2 regions of the Kitasatospora sp. NPDC058063 genome follow, and region 2 is predicted to be linked to the other one. Evidence: predicted binding sites of a transcription regulator. Region 2 holds the regulator's gene; the other holds the start of a gene.
The links. Region 2 encodes HspR, which represses chaperone genes until heat shock. Its sites were predicted from a motif close to TTGAGNNNNNNNNNCTCAA; they were not measured.
Positions count from the first base shown of each region.

Region 1: lon (endopeptidase La) is a predicted target of HspR. The motif match lies at 1,915-1,933, and genes of this name have one in related genera.

Region 1 covers NZ_JBHVSD010000007.1:196,318-205,152, reverse strand. The annotation lists gene lon (endopeptidase La) at 1-1,892, opposite strand, end outside; gene ACFVUY_RS14485 (rhomboid-like protein) at 2,097-2,807, opposite strand; gene ACFVUY_RS14480 (response regulator transcription factor) at 3,424-4,161, shown strand; gene ACFVUY_RS14475 (sensor histidine kinase) at 4,255-5,442, shown strand; gene ACFVUY_RS14470 (multifunctional oxoglutarate decarboxylase/oxoglutarate dehydrogenase thiamine pyrophosphate-binding subunit/dihydrolipoyllysine-residue succinyltransferase subunit) at 5,676-8,835, shown strand, end outside.
Region 2 covers NZ_JBHVSD010000001.1:355,165-363,999, reverse strand. The annotation lists gene dnaK (molecular chaperone DnaK) at 1-213, shown strand, start outside; gene grpE (nucleotide exchange factor GrpE) at 210-830, shown strand; gene dnaJ (molecular chaperone DnaJ) at 977-2,143, shown strand; gene ACFVUY_RS01705 (heat shock protein transcriptional repressor HspR) at 2,160-2,687, shown strand; gene ACFVUY_RS01700 (hypothetical protein) at 2,865-3,854, shown strand; gene ACFVUY_RS01695 (hypothetical protein) at 3,924-4,109, opposite strand; gene ACFVUY_RS01690 (hypothetical protein) at 4,417-5,034, shown strand; gene ACFVUY_RS01685 (hypothetical protein) at 5,042-5,626, opposite strand; gene ACFVUY_RS01680 (LuxR C-terminal-related transcriptional regulator) at 5,619-6,629, opposite strand; gene ACFVUY_RS01675 (LuxR C-terminal-related transcriptional regulator) at 6,619-7,608, opposite strand; gene ACFVUY_RS01670 (TDT family transporter) at 8,260-8,835, opposite strand, start outside.

The DNA of each region.
Region 1 (8,835 bases), on a different contig from region 2:
CCGGTGGCCACGCCGGGGACGGCGGTGCGGCGCTCGGCCGGCTCCTGGGCGGACTCCGGCACGTGGTGCGGCCGGCCGATCAGGGCGCGCAGGTCCTGCGGGCCGACCTGGGCGGGCAGCTCGCGTTCGCCCAGTTCGGCCTGCGCGGCGATCCTGCGCAGCACCCGGGCGATCGAGCGCTCCAGGGTGCGCACGCCCGCCTCCCGGGTGTACTCCCCGGCGAGGCTGCGCAGCGCCGCCTCGTCCACGGTGACCTGCCCGCCGCCGAGACCGGCCTTCTCCAGCTGGCGCGGGAGCAGGTGGTCGCGGGCGATGGCGACCTTCTCGTCCTCGGTGTAGCCATCCAGCCGGACCAGCTCCATCCGGTCGAGCAGCGGCCCGGGGATGGCGTCCAGCACGTTGGCGGTGGCGAGGAAGACGACGTCGGAGAGGTCGAGCTCGACCTCCAGGTAGTGGTCCCGGAAGGTGTGGTTCTGCGCCGGGTCCAGCACCTCCAGCAGGGCGGCGGCCGGGTCGCCCCGGTAGTCGGAGCCGACCTTGTCGATCTCGTCGAGCAGGACGACCGGGTTCATCGAGCCGGCCTCCTTGATCGCCCGCACCAGCCGGCCGGGCAGCGCGCCGACGTAGGTGCGCCGGTGGCCGCGGATCTCCGCCTCGTCCCGGACGCCGCCGAGGGCGACCCGGACGAACTTGCGGCCCATGGCGCGGGCCACCGACTCGCCGAGCGAGGTCTTGCCGACGCCGGGCGGGCCGACCAGGGCCAGCACCGCGCCGCCCGCCCGTCGCCCGCCGGTGCCGCTGGTGGGAAGCGCTCCGCGCTGCCCCTCCCGAGGGCCGCCGGCCGGCCCGAGCCCCTGGTCGGCCCGGCGCTTGCGGACGGCCAGGTACTCGACGATGCGGTCCTTCACGTCGTCGAGGCCGGTGTGGTCGGCGTCCAGCACCGCGCGGGCGCCGGCGATGTCGTACTCGTCCTCGGTGCGCTCGCTCCAGGGCAGTTCCAGGACGGTGTCCAGCCAGGTCCGGATCCAGGAGCCCTCGGGCGACTGGTCGGAGGAGCGCTCCAGCTTGTCGACCTCCTTGAGCGCGGCCTCGCGGACCTTCCCGGGCAGGTCGGCGGCCTCGACCCGGGCGCGGTAGTCGCCCTCCTCGTCGGCCGCCCCGCCGTTCAGCTCGGCCAGCTCCTTGCGGACGGCCTCCAGCTGGCGGCGGAGCAGGAACTCCTTCTGCTGCTTGGCCACGCCCTCCTCGACGTCCTTGCGGATGGTGTCGTTGACCTCCTCCTCGGCGAGGTGGTCGCGCAGCAGGGTGAGCGCGTACTCCAGTCGGGCGACCTGGTCGGCCTCCAGCAGCACCTTGAGCTTCTGCTCGGCGGTGGCGAAGGGCGCGTAGCCGATGTTGTCGGCGAGCTCGCCGACGCCCTCGATCTGCGCCACCCGGTCGACGATCTGCCAGGCGCCGCGCCTGCGCAGCCACTGGGTGGACAGCGCCTTGTACTCCTTGACCAGCTCGGCGGCCCGGCCGGCCACCGGGGTGCCCACCGAGGACTCCCGGAACGGCGTGGTCTCCACCCAGAGGGCGGCGCCGGGGCCGGTGGTGCCGGCCCCGATCCGGACCCGGCGCACGGCGCGCACCAGCGCCGCCGGATCGCCGTCCGCGAGCCGTCCGACCTGCTCCACGGTGGCCAGGGTGCCGGCCGCCGCGTACGAGCCGTCCACCCGCGGGACCAGCAGGACCTGCGGCTTGCCGGTGCCGGTGGCGGCGGCCCGGGCGGCCTCGACCGCGGCGCGCACCTCGGCGTCCTTCAGGTCCAGCGGCACGACCATGCCCGGCAGGACGACCTCGTCGTCGAGCGGCAGCACGGGCAGGGTGAGCGGTGTGGACGTCGATGCCATGATCTCTCCCCAGTCAGCGAACTTGAGTCGACCTGACTAAGGCTTGGCGGCCGCCGGATGTTCCCGGCGCTCTGTTCGCCGTGAGCGAACACGAATCGGGCCGGGAAGCCCGCGCCCGACTCCGTCAAGAGAGGGGTGGGCGCACCTCGGGGAACCCCGGCAGGAGGCCCCCGGGGCCCGGACGGCCCCGGCCGGACGACGGCGTCAACGCGCCGTCCACACCCGCGCGGACGCACCGCCGGCGGCCGTCGCGACGGCCGGACGCGGCCGGGGCGGGCGCCGCTCCACCCGGCGCAGCCAGCGCCACAGCGCGACCCCGGTGAGCACCGCGGCCGGGTGCCCCACCCCCGTGATCACGTCCTTGTCGGTGGCGATCTGCTGGGCGATCATCAGCCCCGCACCGCCCAGCGCGAGCAGCCGCCCGCGCCAGGAGAGCAGCCCGGCCACCGCGCCCAGGCAGGCGAGCACGCCGTAGCTGACCCCGATGTCCAGGTAGTCCATCGCCTCGGGCGCCATCCGCCCGGTCTCCACCGCGGTGATCACCACCCCCTGGGAGAGCAGCGTGGCCGCGACGTGCCCGACCGCGAACACCGCCGCCGCCCGGGCCGGACCGACCCTGCGCTCCAGCGGGGCGAGGGTGAGCGCGAATCCCCACAGGTAGGGCATCCACACCTCGCCGGCCACCCAGAATCCGCTCAGCACAAGAGCGCGCAAAGGATGCTGGAGCAGGTTGTGCCCGTCCGAGCTGGAGGCCTCCTGCAGCCGCTGGACGAGTTCCGGGTCGGCGAGCCTGGCGAAGGTCGTGGTGGCGCCCACGACGGCGAGGTACCCGAGCGTGAAGGGCGTGCTCCGGGGTGTCGGCACCCGCTCCAGCAGCCACTGGAGGACGCCGGCGCGCAGCCCGAGGCGGAGCATTCCGTAGGGCGCCCCCGCGCCCCCGCACCCGTCGGCACTCCGTCCGAGTCCCGCCATGACGCCTCCGCTCCACGCCGCAGCCACCGGCTCCCCGCCCGGGCCCAACGTACCGGCGCGCACCGCGGGTTCCGCCCGGTCGGGTGTTGTCGTGGCCACGGTACGTCGAGGTTCTGAGAGGCACCTGGGAAAAGCCCGTGAAGAACACCGCCGTAGCGGACGGCGGGATTCCCGACATTGGTCCAGACCTTCTCCCCCGCAACGCGGCAGTAGGGCCTCTGACCGGCGACTTGGCGTCAACTGAACTGCATACGTACCGTTACGCAGTGAAAATTCGCCGGGTAAGGTATCGGCCCGTGCCCACTCGTGCAGTGGGTCCGAGGGCGGCCCGACAGCCGGCCCACGGGCCGGAAACGTCCGGTCCACCTGCCGGGAAGCATCCGCTGTCCGTACGCTGCGAAGTGCGCGGGAGACGTGGGCGGCCGACCATCCGTCCTCGGCTCCCGATCGCGCGGCGGGACGGCGGACCCGGCACAGTCCACGACGGAACAAGACTACGAGCGGAGCCCGCCATCCCCACAGGTGGCCGGCCCGCAGCCCTGGGGGCGGTGGCGTGACCGTGACAGAAATTCAGCAGGACAACCACAACACCGGTGGCACTGTGAGCAGCCAGCGCAGAGTCCTGGTGGTGGAGGACGAGCCCACGATCGCCGAGTCGATCGCCGCCCGGCTGGGCGCCGAGGGCTTCAAGGTCGCCGTGGCCCACGACGGCCCCGGCGCGGTCGACGGCTTCCACACCTGGCAGCCGGACCTGGTGGTCCTCGACATCATGCTGCCCGGCTTCGACGGGCTGGAGGTGTGCCGCCGGATCCAGGCCCAGCGCCCGGTGCCGGTGCTGATGCTGACCGCCCGCGACGACGAGACGGACCTGCTGGTCGGCCTCGGCGTGGGCGCGGACGACTACATGACCAAGCCGTTCTCGATGCGCGAACTGGCCGCCCGCGTCAACGTCCTGCTGCGCCGCGTCGAGCGCGCCCAGCAGGCCGCCCGCACGCCCGCGCTGGGCAGCCTGCGGTTCGGCGAGCTGGAGATCGACCACGTGCAGCGCCGGGTCCGGCTGGCCTCGGGCGACGTCCACCTGACGCCGACCGAGTTCGACCTGCTCGCCTGCCTGGCCGCCCAGCCGCGCGCCGTGCTCACCCGCGAGCAGCTGCTGGCCGAGGTCTGGGACTGGACCGACGCGTCCGGCACCCGCACGGTGGACAGCCACGTCAAGGCGCTGCGCCGGAAGATCGGCGCCAGCTGGATCCGCACCGTCCACGGTGTCGGCTACGCCCTGGAGGCCCCGCTCTCCTGACGGCATTGACCGGGCGACGGGCCACCGGGGGGCCCGTGTCCGGACGACGCCGTGCCACCACGCGGGGGGACGACGCGGGGACCACAGGGGACAATGACCTTTCCACAGCAACGCAACGGGGAATCCGACGGCACGCGGCAGCAGAACCTGGCCGCCCGCGCCGCCCGCCGGGTCTGGGCCGACATCCGGCCGCTCGATCCGGTCCGCTCGATCAAGGGCAAACTCACCCTGCTCGTGATCGTCTCCGTGTTCCTGGCCACCGGGATGGTGGTCGTGGCGATCCGGTCCGAGACCCAGATCCGGATCATCATGGTCTTCTCCATGATCGCCTCGCTGCTCTTCATGCAGTTCCTCGCGCACGGGCTCACCGCCCCCCTGCGCGAGATGACGGCCGCCGCCCGCGCGATGGCCTCCGGGGACTACACCCGCCGGGTCGAGGCGGGCTCGCGCGACGAGATCGGCGAGCTGGCGGCCGCCTTCAACGCCATGGCCGCCGACCTCCAGGCCGCCGACCGGCACCGCCGCGAGCTGGTCGCCAACGTCTCGCACGAACTGCGCACGCCGATCGCCGCGCTGCGCGCCGTCCTGGAGAACGTGGTGGACGGCGTCGTCCAGCCCAATCCGGCCACCCTGGGAGCGGCGCTGGAGCAGACCGAGCGGCTCGGCCGGCTGGTCACCCACCTGCTCGACCTCTCCAAGATCGACGACGGCGTGGTCGCCCTGGACGCCCGCCCCTTCGAGGTGCGCGAGTTCCTGGACGGCGTGCTGCGCGGGGTCACCGTGGACGGCGCCACGGCCGGCGGCGCCTTCTCCCGGCGCGGGGACGTCCGGCTGGCCCTGGAGGTCAGCCCCACCGGCCTGACCGGCGTGGCGGACCCGGAACGGCTCCACCAGGTCGTCGCCAACCTGGTCGACAACGCCTGCAAGCACTCCCCGCCCGGCGGCACCGTGACGGTGCGGGCGAGACCGGAGGGCGAGGAGGGCGGCCTGCTGCTGGAGGTCGAGGACGAGGGCCCCGGCATCCCGCCGGCCGACCGCACCCGGGTCTTCGACCGGTTCAGCCGCAGCGGCACCGCGACCGCCGCCGGACCGGGGGCGGACGGCGGTACCGGCCTGGGTCTGGCCATCGCCCGCTGGGCGGTGGACCTGCACGGCGGGCGGATCGCGGTGGCCGAGTCCCCGCGCGGCTGCCGGATCGAGGTCCGGCTGCCCGGACCGCGCCCAGGTGACGGTCGGGACATTTGTCACAGATCCGACACAGAGGCATACGAAGATCGTTAGAGGATTCGACCGAGTTTTTGTCCGGTTTGGTCCTGGTATGCCCACTGATCGGCACCGATCGGTTCCCCTCAGATGCGGCTTTCTAACGCACTTTTTCAGCCAAAGTGCAGGTCAGCACTGTGATCTGGGCGACGCCTGGGCCCCGGGGACTGCGCGATCACTGGTCAGGGGCGTAGCCTTAATCCCCGCTGTCCAAACATCCCAAAAGGAAGCGGAAGAGGGCGGTTGCCGCCGTGTCGCCACAGTCCCCTGAAACCCCCAACAGCTCGGCAAGCTCCACTGGCTTCGGCCCCAATGAGTGGCTCGTCGACGAGATCTACCAGCAGTACCTCCAGGACCCGAACTCGGTCGACCGAGCCTGGTGGGACTTTTTCGCCGACTACAAGCCCGGTACCGAGGTGACCCCAGTGACCCAGGCCGCGACCCAGGCCGGCTCCGCGCCGACCCCTGCCGCTGCCCCCGCGCCCGCTGCTGCTCCGGCCGCGCCCGCCGCGGCTGCTGCTCCGGCCGCGCCCGCCGCCGCCCCGGCTGCTCCGGCCGCCCCGGCCCCGGCCGCCGCTCCGGCTCCGCTCGCCGCCGCGCCCGCCGCGCCCCCGGCTCCCAAGGCCGCCGCCCCGGCGCCGGCCGCGGCCGCCGCCACCGCCGGCCCCGAGCTGATCCAGCTGCGCGGCCCGGCGAAGGCCGTCGCCACCAACATGGACGCCTCGCTGGAGGTGCCGACCGCGACCTCGGTCCGCGCCGTGCCGGCGAAGCTGTTGATCGACAACCGCATCGTCATCAACAACCACCTGCAGCGCGCCCGCGGCGGCAAGGTCTCGTTCACCCACCTGATCGGCTACGCCCTGGTCCAGGCCATCAAGGCCGCCCCGGGCATGAACTACAGCTACAAGGTGGAGAACGGCAAGGCCTTCCTGGTCAAGCCGGAGCACGTCAACCTCGGTCTGGCCATCGACCTGGTCAAGCCGAACGGCGACCGCCAGCTGGTCGTCGCGGCCATCAAGAAGGCCGAGACGCTCGACTTCTTCGGCTTCTGGCAGGCCTACGAGGACATCGTCCGCCGGGCCCGCGCCAACAAGCTGACCATGGACGACTTCACCGGCGTCACGGTCTCGCTGACCAACCCCGGCGGCATCGGCACCGTGCACTCCGTGCCGCGCCTGATGCAGAACCAGGGCACCATCGTCGGCGTCGGCGCCATGGAGTACCCGGCCGAGTTCCAGGGCTCCGCCCCGGAGACCCTGTCCCGCCTGGGCGTCTCCAAGATCATGACGCTGACCTCGACCTACGACCACCGCGTCATCCAGGGCGCGGCGTCCGGCGAGTTCCTGCGCGAGATCCACCGCCTGCTGCTCGGCGAGAACGGCTTCTACGACGAGATCTTCGAGTCGCTGCGGATCCCGTACGAGCCGGTCCGCTGGGCGACCGACGTCGCCACCACCCACGACGACGAGGTCAACAAGACCGCCCGCGTCATGGAGCTGATCCACTCCTACCGGGTCCGCGGCCACCTGATGGCCGACACCGACCCGCTGGAGTACAAGCAGCGCAAGCACCCCGACCTGGACGTCACCACCCACGGCCTCACCCTGTGGGACCTGGAGCGCGAGTTCGCGGTCGGCGGTTTCGGCAGCCAGAAGATGATGAAGCTCCGCGACATCCTCGGCCTGCTGCGCAACACCTACTGCCGCACCGTCGGCATCGAGTACATGCACATCCAGGACCCGAAGCAGCGCAAGTGGCTGCAGGAGCGCCTGGAGAAGCCGTACGCGAAGCCCGAGCGCGAGGAGCAGCTGCGGATCCTTCGCCGGCTGAACTCGGCCGAGGCCTTCGAGACCTTCCTGCAGACCAAGTACGTCGGGCAGAAGCGCTTCTCGCTGGAGGGCGGTGAGTCGCTGATCGCGCTGCTGGACGCGACCATCGACGCCGCCGCCGAACACCGCCTCGACGAGGCCGTCATCGGCATGGCCCACCGCGGCCGCCTGAACGTGCTCGCCAACATCGTCGGCAAGCCGTACGGCAAGATCTTCGGTGAGTTCGAGGGCAACCTCGACCCGAAGTCGATGCACGGCTCCGGTGACGTCAAGTACCACCTGGGCTCCGAGGGCACCTTCACCGGCCTGGACGGCGAGACCATCAAGGTCTCGCTCGCCGCGAACCCCTCCCACCTGGAGACGGTCGACCCGGTCGTCGAGGGCATCGCCCGCGCCAAGCAGGACATCCTGGACCAGGGCGGCACCACCTTCCCGGTGCTGCCGATCCAGATCCACGGCGACGCGGCCTTCGCCGGCCAGGGCGTCGTCGCGGAGACCCTGAACATGTCGCAGCTGCGCGGCTACCGCACCGGCGGCACCGTGCACGTCGTGGTGAACAACCAGGTCGGCTTCACCGCCGCCCCGGCGTCCTCGCGCTCCTCGATGTACTGCACCGACGTGGCGCGCATGATCGAGGCCCCGATCTTCCACGTGAACGGCGACGACCCGGAGGCCGTGGTCCGCGTCGCGCGGCTCGCCTTCGAGTTCCGCCAGGAGTTCCACAAGGACGTGGTGATCGACCTCATCTGCTACCGCCGCCGCGGTCACAACGAGGCCGACAACCCGTCGTTCACCCAGCCGCTGATGTACGACCTGATCGACAAGAAGCGCTCGGTGCGCAAGCTGTACACCGAGGGCCTGATCGGTCGCGGCGACATCACCATGGAAGAGGCGGAGCAGGCGCTCCAGGACTTCCAGGGCCAGCTGGAGAAGGTCTTCGCCGAGGTCCGCGACGCGGCCCAGGCCCCGGCCGACACCACCACGGGCAAGCCGGTCGCCGACTTCCCGGTCTCCATCCGGACCGGCATCTCCCAGGAGATGGTCAAGCGGATCGCCGCCTCCCAGGTCAACCACCCGGACTGGCTGACCGTCCACCCGCGCCTGCTGCCGCAGCTGCAGCGCCGCGCCGGCTCGGTCGAGGACAACACCATCGACTGGGCGATGGGCGAGACCCTCGCCATCGGCTCGCTGCTGATGGAGGGCCACCCGGTCCGCCTGGCCGGCCAGGACAGCCGCCGCGGCACCTTCGGCCAGCGGCACGCCGTCCTGATCGACCGCAAGACCGGCGAGGACTACACCCCGCTGCAGTACCTCACCGAGGACCAGGCCCGCTACACCGTCTACGACAGCCTGCTGTCGGAGTACGCGGCCATGGGCTTCGAGTACGGCTACTCGCTGACCCGCCCGAACGCGCTGGTCATGTGGGAGGCGCAGTTCGGCGACTTCGTCAACGGCGCGCAGACCGTGGTGGACGAGTACATCGCCTCCGCCGAGCAGAAGTGGGGCCAGCACTCCGGCGTCACCCTGCTGCTGCCGCACGGCTACGAGGGCCAGGGCCCGGACCACTCGTCCGCCCGCCCGG
Region 2 (8,835 bases):
AAGGAGGCCCTGAAGGGCGAGGACATCGCGAAGATCCGCGAGGCCTCGGAGAAGGTCTCCACCACCGCGCAGAAGCTCGGCCAGGCGCTGTACGCCAACGCCGACGCCGCTGCCGGTGCCGCCCCCTCCGGTGACTCCGCCCAGGCCAAGGACGACGACGTCGTCGACGCCGAGATCGTGGACGACGAGAAGCCCAAGGGCGGTGCGGCATGACGGACAAGCCGCAGGGCGGTAAGCCCGGCGACGACTCCGCCGCCGAAGAGGCCGTGATCAAGGCTGCCGAGGAGGCCGCCGCGGCCGGCTCCGGGGAATCCGGTTCGGACGACCTCGCCACCGCCAAGCGCGAGCTCGCCGAGCGCACCGGTGACCTCCAGCGCCTCCAGGCCGAGTACCAGAACTACCGCAAGCGCGTCGAGCGCGACCGGCTGACCGTCCGCGAGATCGCCGTCTCCAACATCCTGGAGTCGCTGATCCCGGTCCTGGACGACATCGGCCGCGCCCGCGAGCACGGCGAGGTCACGGGCGGCTTCAAGTCCGTCGCCGAGTCGCTGGAGACGGTCGTCGCCAAGCTGGGCCTGCAGCAGTTCGGCAAGGAGGGCGAGCCCTTCGACCCGACCATGCACGAGGCGCTGATGCACAGCTACTCCTCGGACGTCACCGAGGACACCTGCGTGCAGATCCTCCAGCCCGGCTACCGCATCGGCGAGCGGATCATCCGCCCGGCGATGGTGGCCGTCGCGGAGCCCCAGCCCGGCAGCCAGGCGTCCGCCCCGGACGCCGAGCCGAAGTCCGCCGACGCGGACAAGTCCGACGGTGACTCGGACAGCTGACAACCTGTGACAGCTGACAACCAGTGCGCTGCGGAGTCGTACGCCGGCCAGTACGGCGGCCGGCTCCGCAGCGCTCTGTCAGCAGCCGTTTGCTCACCGGCTGTTGACAGCACAGTGACGATGGACATCGGGAGGTGGCGGAAGCCATGAGTGGCAAGGACTTTGTCGAGAAGGACTACTACAAGGTCCTCGGCGTGCCCAAGGACGCCACCGCCACCGAGATCAAGAAGACCTACCGCAAGCTCGCGCGCGAGTTCCACCCCGACGCCAACAAGGGTGACTCCAAGGCCGAGGAGCGGTTCAAGGACATCTCCGAGGCGTACGACGTCCTCTCCGACGAGAAGCGCCGCAAGGAGTACGACGAGGCCCGCAGCCTCTTCGCCAACGGCGGCTTCCGGGCCGGCGGCGCCCCCGGCGGCAACGGCAGCTACAGCTTCGACTTCGGCGACCTCTTCAGCGGCAGCCAGGGCGGCGCCGGCCAGGCCGGCGGCGGCCTCGGCGACGTGTTCGGCGGCCTCTTCAACCGCGGCGGCACCCGGCAGGCCCAGCCCCGGCGCGGCGCCGACGTCGAGACCGAGGTGACGCTCTCCTTCGAGGAGGCGGTGGACGGCGCGACGGTCCCGCTGCGGATGACCAGCCAGGCCCCCTGCCGGGGCTGCAACGGCACCGGCGCCAAGTCCGGCACCACCCCGCGGGTCTGTCCGACCTGCGTCGGCGCGGGCACCGTCAGCCGCGGCCAGGGCGCCTTCGCCCTCTCCGAGCCGTGCAAGGACTGCCGCGGCCGGGGCATGATCGTCGACGACCCGTGCCCCGACTGCCACGGCAGCGGCCGGGCCAGCTCGGCCCGCACCATGCAGGTCCGGATCCCGGCCGGCGTCCAGGCCGACCAGCGCATCCGGCTCAAGGGCAAGGGCGCCCAGGGCGAGCGCGGCGGGCAGCCCGGCGACCTCTACGTGACCGTGCACGTCGACCCCCACCCGGTCTTCGGCCGCAAGGGTGACAACCTCACCGTCACCGTCCCGGTGGCCTTCCCCGAAGCCGCGCTCGGCGCCACCATCGAGGTGCCCACGCTGAACGGCCCGACCGTGAAGCTCAAGCTGCCCCCGGGCAGCGCCAACGGCCTCACCATGCGCGCCCGCGGCAAGGGCGCCACCCGCAAGGACGGCACCCGCGGCGACCTCCTCGTCACCGTCGAGGTCGTGGTGCCCCAGCACGTCACCGGCGACGCGCTGAACGCCCTTGAGCAGTACCGCGAGGCCACCGCCTCCGACGATCCGCGCGCCGCCCTGTTCCGGGCGGCGAAGGGAGCGTGACGACCAGATGTCCCCGATGTCCCCGATGAACCCGATCGACCCCGACACCCCGATCGGCCCCGGCCTCGGCGAGGGCCTGCCCGGCGCCGGCCCCCGCCGCACCCGCCGCGCCGCGGCCCCGCCGACGTACGTCCTCACCGAGGACACTCCGGTGTACGTCATCTCCGTGGCCGCCGAACTGTCCGGTCTGCACCCGCAGACCCTGCGTCAGTACGACCGCCTCGGCCTGGTCTGCCCCGACCGCACCGCCGGCCGCGGCCGCCGCTACTCCGCGCGCGACATCCAGCAGCTGCGCGAGGTCCAGCGGCTCTCCCAGGACGAGGGCATCAACCTGGCGGGCATCAAGCGGATCATCGAGCTGGAGAACCAGGTCACCGCCCTGCGGTCCCGGGTCGCGGAACTGGTCGACTCCCTGGAGGGCGCCGCCACCGCCCTCCAGCAGCGCGAGGCCGCCGTCCACGCCTCCTACCGGCGCGACCTCGTCCCGTACCAGCCCCCCACCCCGCAGTCCAGCGCCCTCGTCGTCTGGCGCCCCAAGCGCTGACCGAAGCACCCACCGGCCGCCGGCCCCTCCTCTCGGGGGGTGCCGGCGGCTGCCGTGCGGTGAGAGAGTGCGGTCGTATTCCCTCTCCGGGGGACTCACCAGATCTGGCATGCTAAAACTCGTTCAGCACCAGCGCTGATGGGACGCAGGTAGCACGGTAACGGCAAGGAGTCGCGAATGAGTGGACGAGAGCAACCCCTTGCCGCCGGCTTGACCATCGTCTCGCCAGAAGCACGGGAGCTATATCTCGCCGTCATCCGAGGAGACGGCAAACTGCCGTTGGACTCCGATGGCGACCAGGGTGATCCCGCGCGGGACGAGCTGGTGCGGATCGGCCTTCTCATACCCGACAGCGATGATCCGAATGTTTTCGTGGCCGCCGACCCCGCGCAGCTCTCGACAAGCCTCAGCCATTCGTGGCAGCGTCAGGCACTGGAACTCCTGTCACGCGCCGTATCGCTCCCCTCCGAACTGCAGGATCTCGCCCGGGAATTCCACACCCCGAAGCGGTCCGGAGGATCCATAGAGCATGTGCGGGGGAAGGCGCTCATTCGGCAGCGACTGGAGCAGTTCAGGGGTTCCGGGTTCGAGGAGGCCCTGGCGCTTCAACCCGGCGGCCCCCGGCAGCCGGATCTTCTCGCCGGAATGATCGCATACGATCTGGAGACGCTCCGCAGTGGGACGAAGATGCGGACGATCTACCACGCCAGTACCCGGTACCACCAGCCGACCAGGGATTACGTCGCCACACTCGCCCAAGTCGGCGGCCAGTACCGCACTCTTGACGAGCCCTATACGCGGCTCATAGTGATGGATCGGCGCGTGGCAGTGATCCCGATCGACGATGACATGAGCCTCGCGGCCTTCATCTACGACCCTGCCGTCGTCGACTATCTTGCCAATGAGGTCTTCGAGCAGTACTGGAGCCGGGCCCTGGAATTCGAGGGCGACCGCACGGTGCCGCAGCAGGTCGTGTCACGCCTGCGTCAGACGATCATTGACCAGATGCTCGAAGGGACCAATCACCGAGTTATCGCGCGACGCCTGGGAATTAGCGAGCGGACATTGGCCAGACATATAGCCGAAATGCGAGACGACTACAAGGTCGACTCGCTATTCCAACTCGGATATGTCCTCGGCCGAAAGGCGCAGGGGACTTCCGACTGACTCGCCCGGCCGGCTTCAGGCGGGTCCGTCAATAATCTGGCACGCGGCCGTGCAGTTACCCGGCCGCGCTCACTGCCAGGAGATGTCGTCTGCGATGCTCACGGAGGCATTGACGGCAATCGCGTCGTGCGAGTCGGCAGCACTCACGAGAGAGCCGGCACCGAGCACGGCGGCGACGGCAACCAATGAAAGCACAACCACGCGGACAAATTGGTGCATATCAGTCACGCCCTCACTTTTCTGGAGAATCGCCACTAGAAGCGTCAAGCAGGATAACGGTCCACATGGTGCCACGCCAGGGGGAGGCTGTCACCTGCTTCCGCATGCGGGGGTGTGCGTCATCTCTCTGCCAGTCATCCAGATGACACAGGCCAACCCTGGACGCGGCACGGAGATGCGATGGACGATCAGTTCGCCCTCAATGGTCTCGGCAGGGTGCCACACCTTGCCAATGTACCGTCAAATACTAAACCGTTCAGCAGCGGCATCAGTCCACCGAGCAGACCACATCCAACGCATCGCCGACACTCACTCCCCCGGTCGGCCTTTCCCCGGAGTCGACATGACCGAGCCCTACCTGCGTCACCACGACAGCCAGGCCCCTGAGGGTCGGCGTGCACGTGTGTTCCTGGCCGCCCCGCTGATGCGACTGACCGGGCCGGCCGACAGCGTGGTGACCCTCGCCAGCCGGACGCGGCTGACGACGCTCCGCACCACCCTCCTGCGCAGCGGTGCCGCCGTGTACAGCGCGCACCACAGCGACGCCTGGACCATCTCCGGCCGCGCGCCGGAGCCCCGCGTCCCCTCCGACTTCCGCGCCCTCCAGTCCGCCGACCTCGTGTTCGCCTACGTCGGCGCCCCCCTCTCGGCCGGCGTGAGCCTGGAGCTCGGCTGGGCGTCGGCGCTGCGCAAGCCGATCGTCCTCCTGGTCGACGAGGCCATCACCCACAACCCGCTGATCGCCACCATCGAGCAGGTCGCCCCCGTCCTGCCGCTGGTCTTCGACGACACCTGGTCGCAGGAGGCCCTCAACCACACGGTCGAGACCGCGCTCGACTGGGCGGGCATGGCGCTCTCCCTGCGCGAGGGCTTCTGGACCGCCCCCGGCGAGCAGTTCAACGTCCCCCGGCAGCAGCCCGCCGTCCCCGGCTACTGGCCGACCGGCGCCGCCACCGGCTGAGCGGCGGCTACCCACCGGACTCCCCCGTCCGGGATCCCCGCCTCCGCCGGCCCCACTGGAACAGCGTCTCCGCGTCGAACAGCTCACGCAGCCGGGCGATGTGACCGGCCACCGTGCGCTCGCCCAGCCCCATCCGGCCGGCGATCGCCCGCTGCGTGAGGCCGCGGGCGACGGGTTGGGCACCGAGCGCCTCGTGCGGGTGGTCCTTGACCAACTGCGAGACCGGGTACCGGATCCCGGCCATGCCCCTCAGCCGGCGGACGCCTCCACCCGGCTCGCTCCGCCGCGGCACCGCGTCATGGGCCCGGGTGGGTTCGCGCAGCTGCTCGGGGATCCGGTCGGCCTCGGCCAACAGGCGGGTACCGGCCTTCCGGAGGTCGCCTCCGATCCGCTCGCCGACCGCCCGGGGATCCATCGCGCTGTCCGAACCGTCCACCAACTGCGGTACCGGCAGACCGAGTTCCACCGGCCGTCGGAGCGCCGGCCCGTCCTCCGCGCCGACTTCGGCCGCCCGCACCCGGCCGCCCTCGTGCAGGACGGCGAGGTGGAGAGCGCGAGCTGCGGCGAGCGGGGTGGCGGGCGTGTCAGTCATGGTGCTCGCCCCGCAGCCGCCAGCCGAGGTGGAAGAGGGTGTGGGCGCCGTAGCGGTCGCGCAGCCGGGAGATGTGGGCGGCGACGGTGCGTTCGCTCACGCCCAGCCGGGTGGCGACGGCCCGTTGGGTGAGGCCGCGGGCGAGCAGCCGGCCGATCCGCACGGTGGTGACGGACGGCGGGTCGAGGTGGCGGCCGGCAGGGGTGGCGCGGGCCCAGTCGCGTTCGAACTGGGCGGCGAGGTAGGCGACCGTGGTGGGGTCGGTGAGGAAGGCGGCCCGGCTGAGGTCCTCGGCGGCGGGGATGACGGCCACCGCGCGGTCGAAGACCAGCACCCGCTCGTAGGGCTCGGCGAGGACCCTCACCTGGGCGCCCTGCCCGGTGCGCAGGACGACCTGGCTCCGCACGGCGGTGTCGGCGAGGGTGACCGGCTGGTAGAGGGTGCGCAGCGAGCAGCCGCGGCGGAGCAGCGAGAGGTCCTGGGCGAGGGCCATCCGGAGGCCTTCGAGCGGGCGCGGTCCGGGCTGAGCGGCCAGGACCTCCTCCCGGCATTCCGAGACGAGTTCACTGACCCGCCCGCGGACCTCGGCGGCGCCGACGACGGTGCCGCCGAGGGCGACGGCCGGGGAGCCTGTGGCCGGGGAGCCGACGGAACCAACGGCCCGGGACCCGACAGCAGGGGACCCGGCCGCCGGCGACCCCCCGACCGGGCCGCGCGCCTCGTCGTAGGCGCGGGACAGCGGCCCGAGGGTGCCCGGGAGCCGCTCGGCGTGCCGCAGCAGGCGGACGGCGCGGGTGCGCAGTTCCAGGCCGATCCGGTCGCCGAGGGCGCGCGGGCTGGCGGCGGTCCAGCCGGTGGCGGTGGGGGTGAGCAGGCCGCGGGCGACGAGGGCGGCCAGGGTGGGCCGGTCGGCGGGGGCGAGGTCCTCGGGGCGCAGCCGGCCGCCGGCCCGGACGGCGGCGAGGTAGAGGGACCGCTCGGCCGGGCCCGGCTCATCGGTCATCGCGGGCGCCCCGCATCAGCCAGCCGAGCTGGAAGAGGGTCTGCGCGCCGTAGCGGTCGCGCAGCCGGGAGATGTGGGCGGCGACGGTGCGTTCGCTCAGGCCCAGCCGGGTGGCGACGGCGCGCTGGGTGAGGCCGCGGGCGAGCAGCCTTCCGACCCGGTCGGGGATGGTGCGGGCGGGTGCCTGGCCGAGGGCGGCGGCCTCGGCGGTGTCGGCGCGCGCCCAGTCGCGTTCGAAGGTGCCGACCAGGTAGGTGATGGTGGCCGGGTCGGTGATGAAGGCGGCGGTGCTGTTGTCGTCGTTGGCGGAGATCACGGCGACGGAGCGGTCGAAGACGATCAGCCGCTGGAAGGGCTCGTCGAGCACCCGGATGAGCGAGCCGTGCCGGATGACCTCCTCGGCGTAGGCGAGGGCGGGCGGGTCGGCGAGCGCGACCGGTTGGTAGATGGTGCGCAGCGAGCAGCCGCGCTGGAGCAGTTGGACGTCCTGGAGGAGGGCGACCTGGAGGGTGTCGGCGGGCCGGTGGCCGGGCTGGGCGGTGAGGACCTCGGAGCGGCAGTCGGAGACCAGCTGGGAGATCCGCTGGCGGATGTGGACGTGCCCCTCGACGTGGACGGCGCCGCCGGCCCGGTCGGTCGGGCGGGGCATCGCGTCGTAGGCCCGGGTGAGGCCGTCCAGGGCGCCCGGGAGGTTCTCCGCGCGGACCAGCAGCCGGGTGGCCTCGCTGCGCAGTTCGGCGCCGAGGCGGTCGCTGACCGAGCGCGGGCTGACCGCGGTGTAGCAGCGGTCCATCCGGTTGACCATCAACAGGCCGATGTCGATGAGTTGTTGGAGCGCTCCCCGGTCGACGTCGGCGACCTCGCCGGTGGGGACGCGGCCGCCCTCGGCGATGATGGCCAGGTAGAGCTGCCGGGCGGCCTCGTCGGGCTCCTCGCCCACGGGCCCGTGGTGCGGTGTGACCGCCGGTTCCGCCGTCACGTCGCACTCTCCCTGCCGAACGCCTCTCCCCTGGTCTGCCCGTGCTCCCCGCCGCACGAGCCGTGGCACCGGTGGGCCCGGCGGGCTCACGGTACCGGTGGGCCGGTACGGCGTGATCATGGATCAGGCGGTCACGGTACCGGGTGGGACGGCGGACCCCGGGTCCGGGTGCCGTCGCACGCCGGGTCGTCCGGGGGCCGCCATCGGTACGCCAGTCAAGGCGCTCCCGTCGAGGCGGAGCAGCAACGCCTCGACGGGATCCGGTCCGGGGGCCATCACCACACATGGACCCCGGCCCGGCGCTCTTCCCCCCCGTTCCACCGGCGCGGGATGTCGCACCTGCGGTCAGCATCGAAGAGCGTGTCGCCACCATCGGGCTGCGGTTGCCCGGACGACTTGGCGCGTCTCCACCCTCACAGCGTGACGGCCGGTGAACAAGTGCCGCCCGAGTGCATGTTCGCGCAATTGCAGCTACCTGCATCCGGCCGCGGGCGCGACGGTCCGGACGGCTGGGTGGATTCCGGTGGAACCGGGGCGGGCCGGGGGCGTCGGCACCACCCGGCAGCGCCGTTGCCCGGCCGTGCGCGTTCCTGCACCGGCCGCGCGCTCCTGAGCTGCGTGTTCACGCAGGCCCGGGGGTCCGGCGCCGCCTCAGCGGGCCAGCAGCCGGCCCCGTGCCAGCCCGGCGGCGGTGCCGCCCGCGGCGAGCACCCAGGCGAGCGCCAGCAGCAGGTACAGGCCGACGGCCAGGCCGCTGAAGCCCCCGAAGCCGGTGTGCCGGGCGAGCGCGGAGGCTCCGGTGACGCAGGTGCCGACCGGGAAGGTGTACGCCCACCAGGTCATCGCGAACGGCATCCCGGCCCGCCGGGCCCGCAGGTTGGCGGTGAGCGCGACGGCCAGCCAGAGCATGGCGACGCCGATCACCGCCACGCCGTACAGCTCGGCGAGGTCGACCATGGCGGGCGCCAGCGCGGGCAGCACCGGGCGGGCGGCGTCGGCGAGCTGGTGGACCGCGGTGACGGACTGGCCGAGCGGGCCGAGCACCAGGAACAGCGAGGGGGTGAGCGCCAGGGCGGGCAGTTTGCTGTGGAGCAGCCCGGTGAACACCACCGGCAGCAGCACCAGGGTGGCCAGCAGGCCGATCCCGAACAGCGCCCAGCAGCCGTACAGCATGGCCTGCTGGGCCGTCCCGGCCGGCAGGTGGGGGACGAGCGCGGGGCCGCAGGC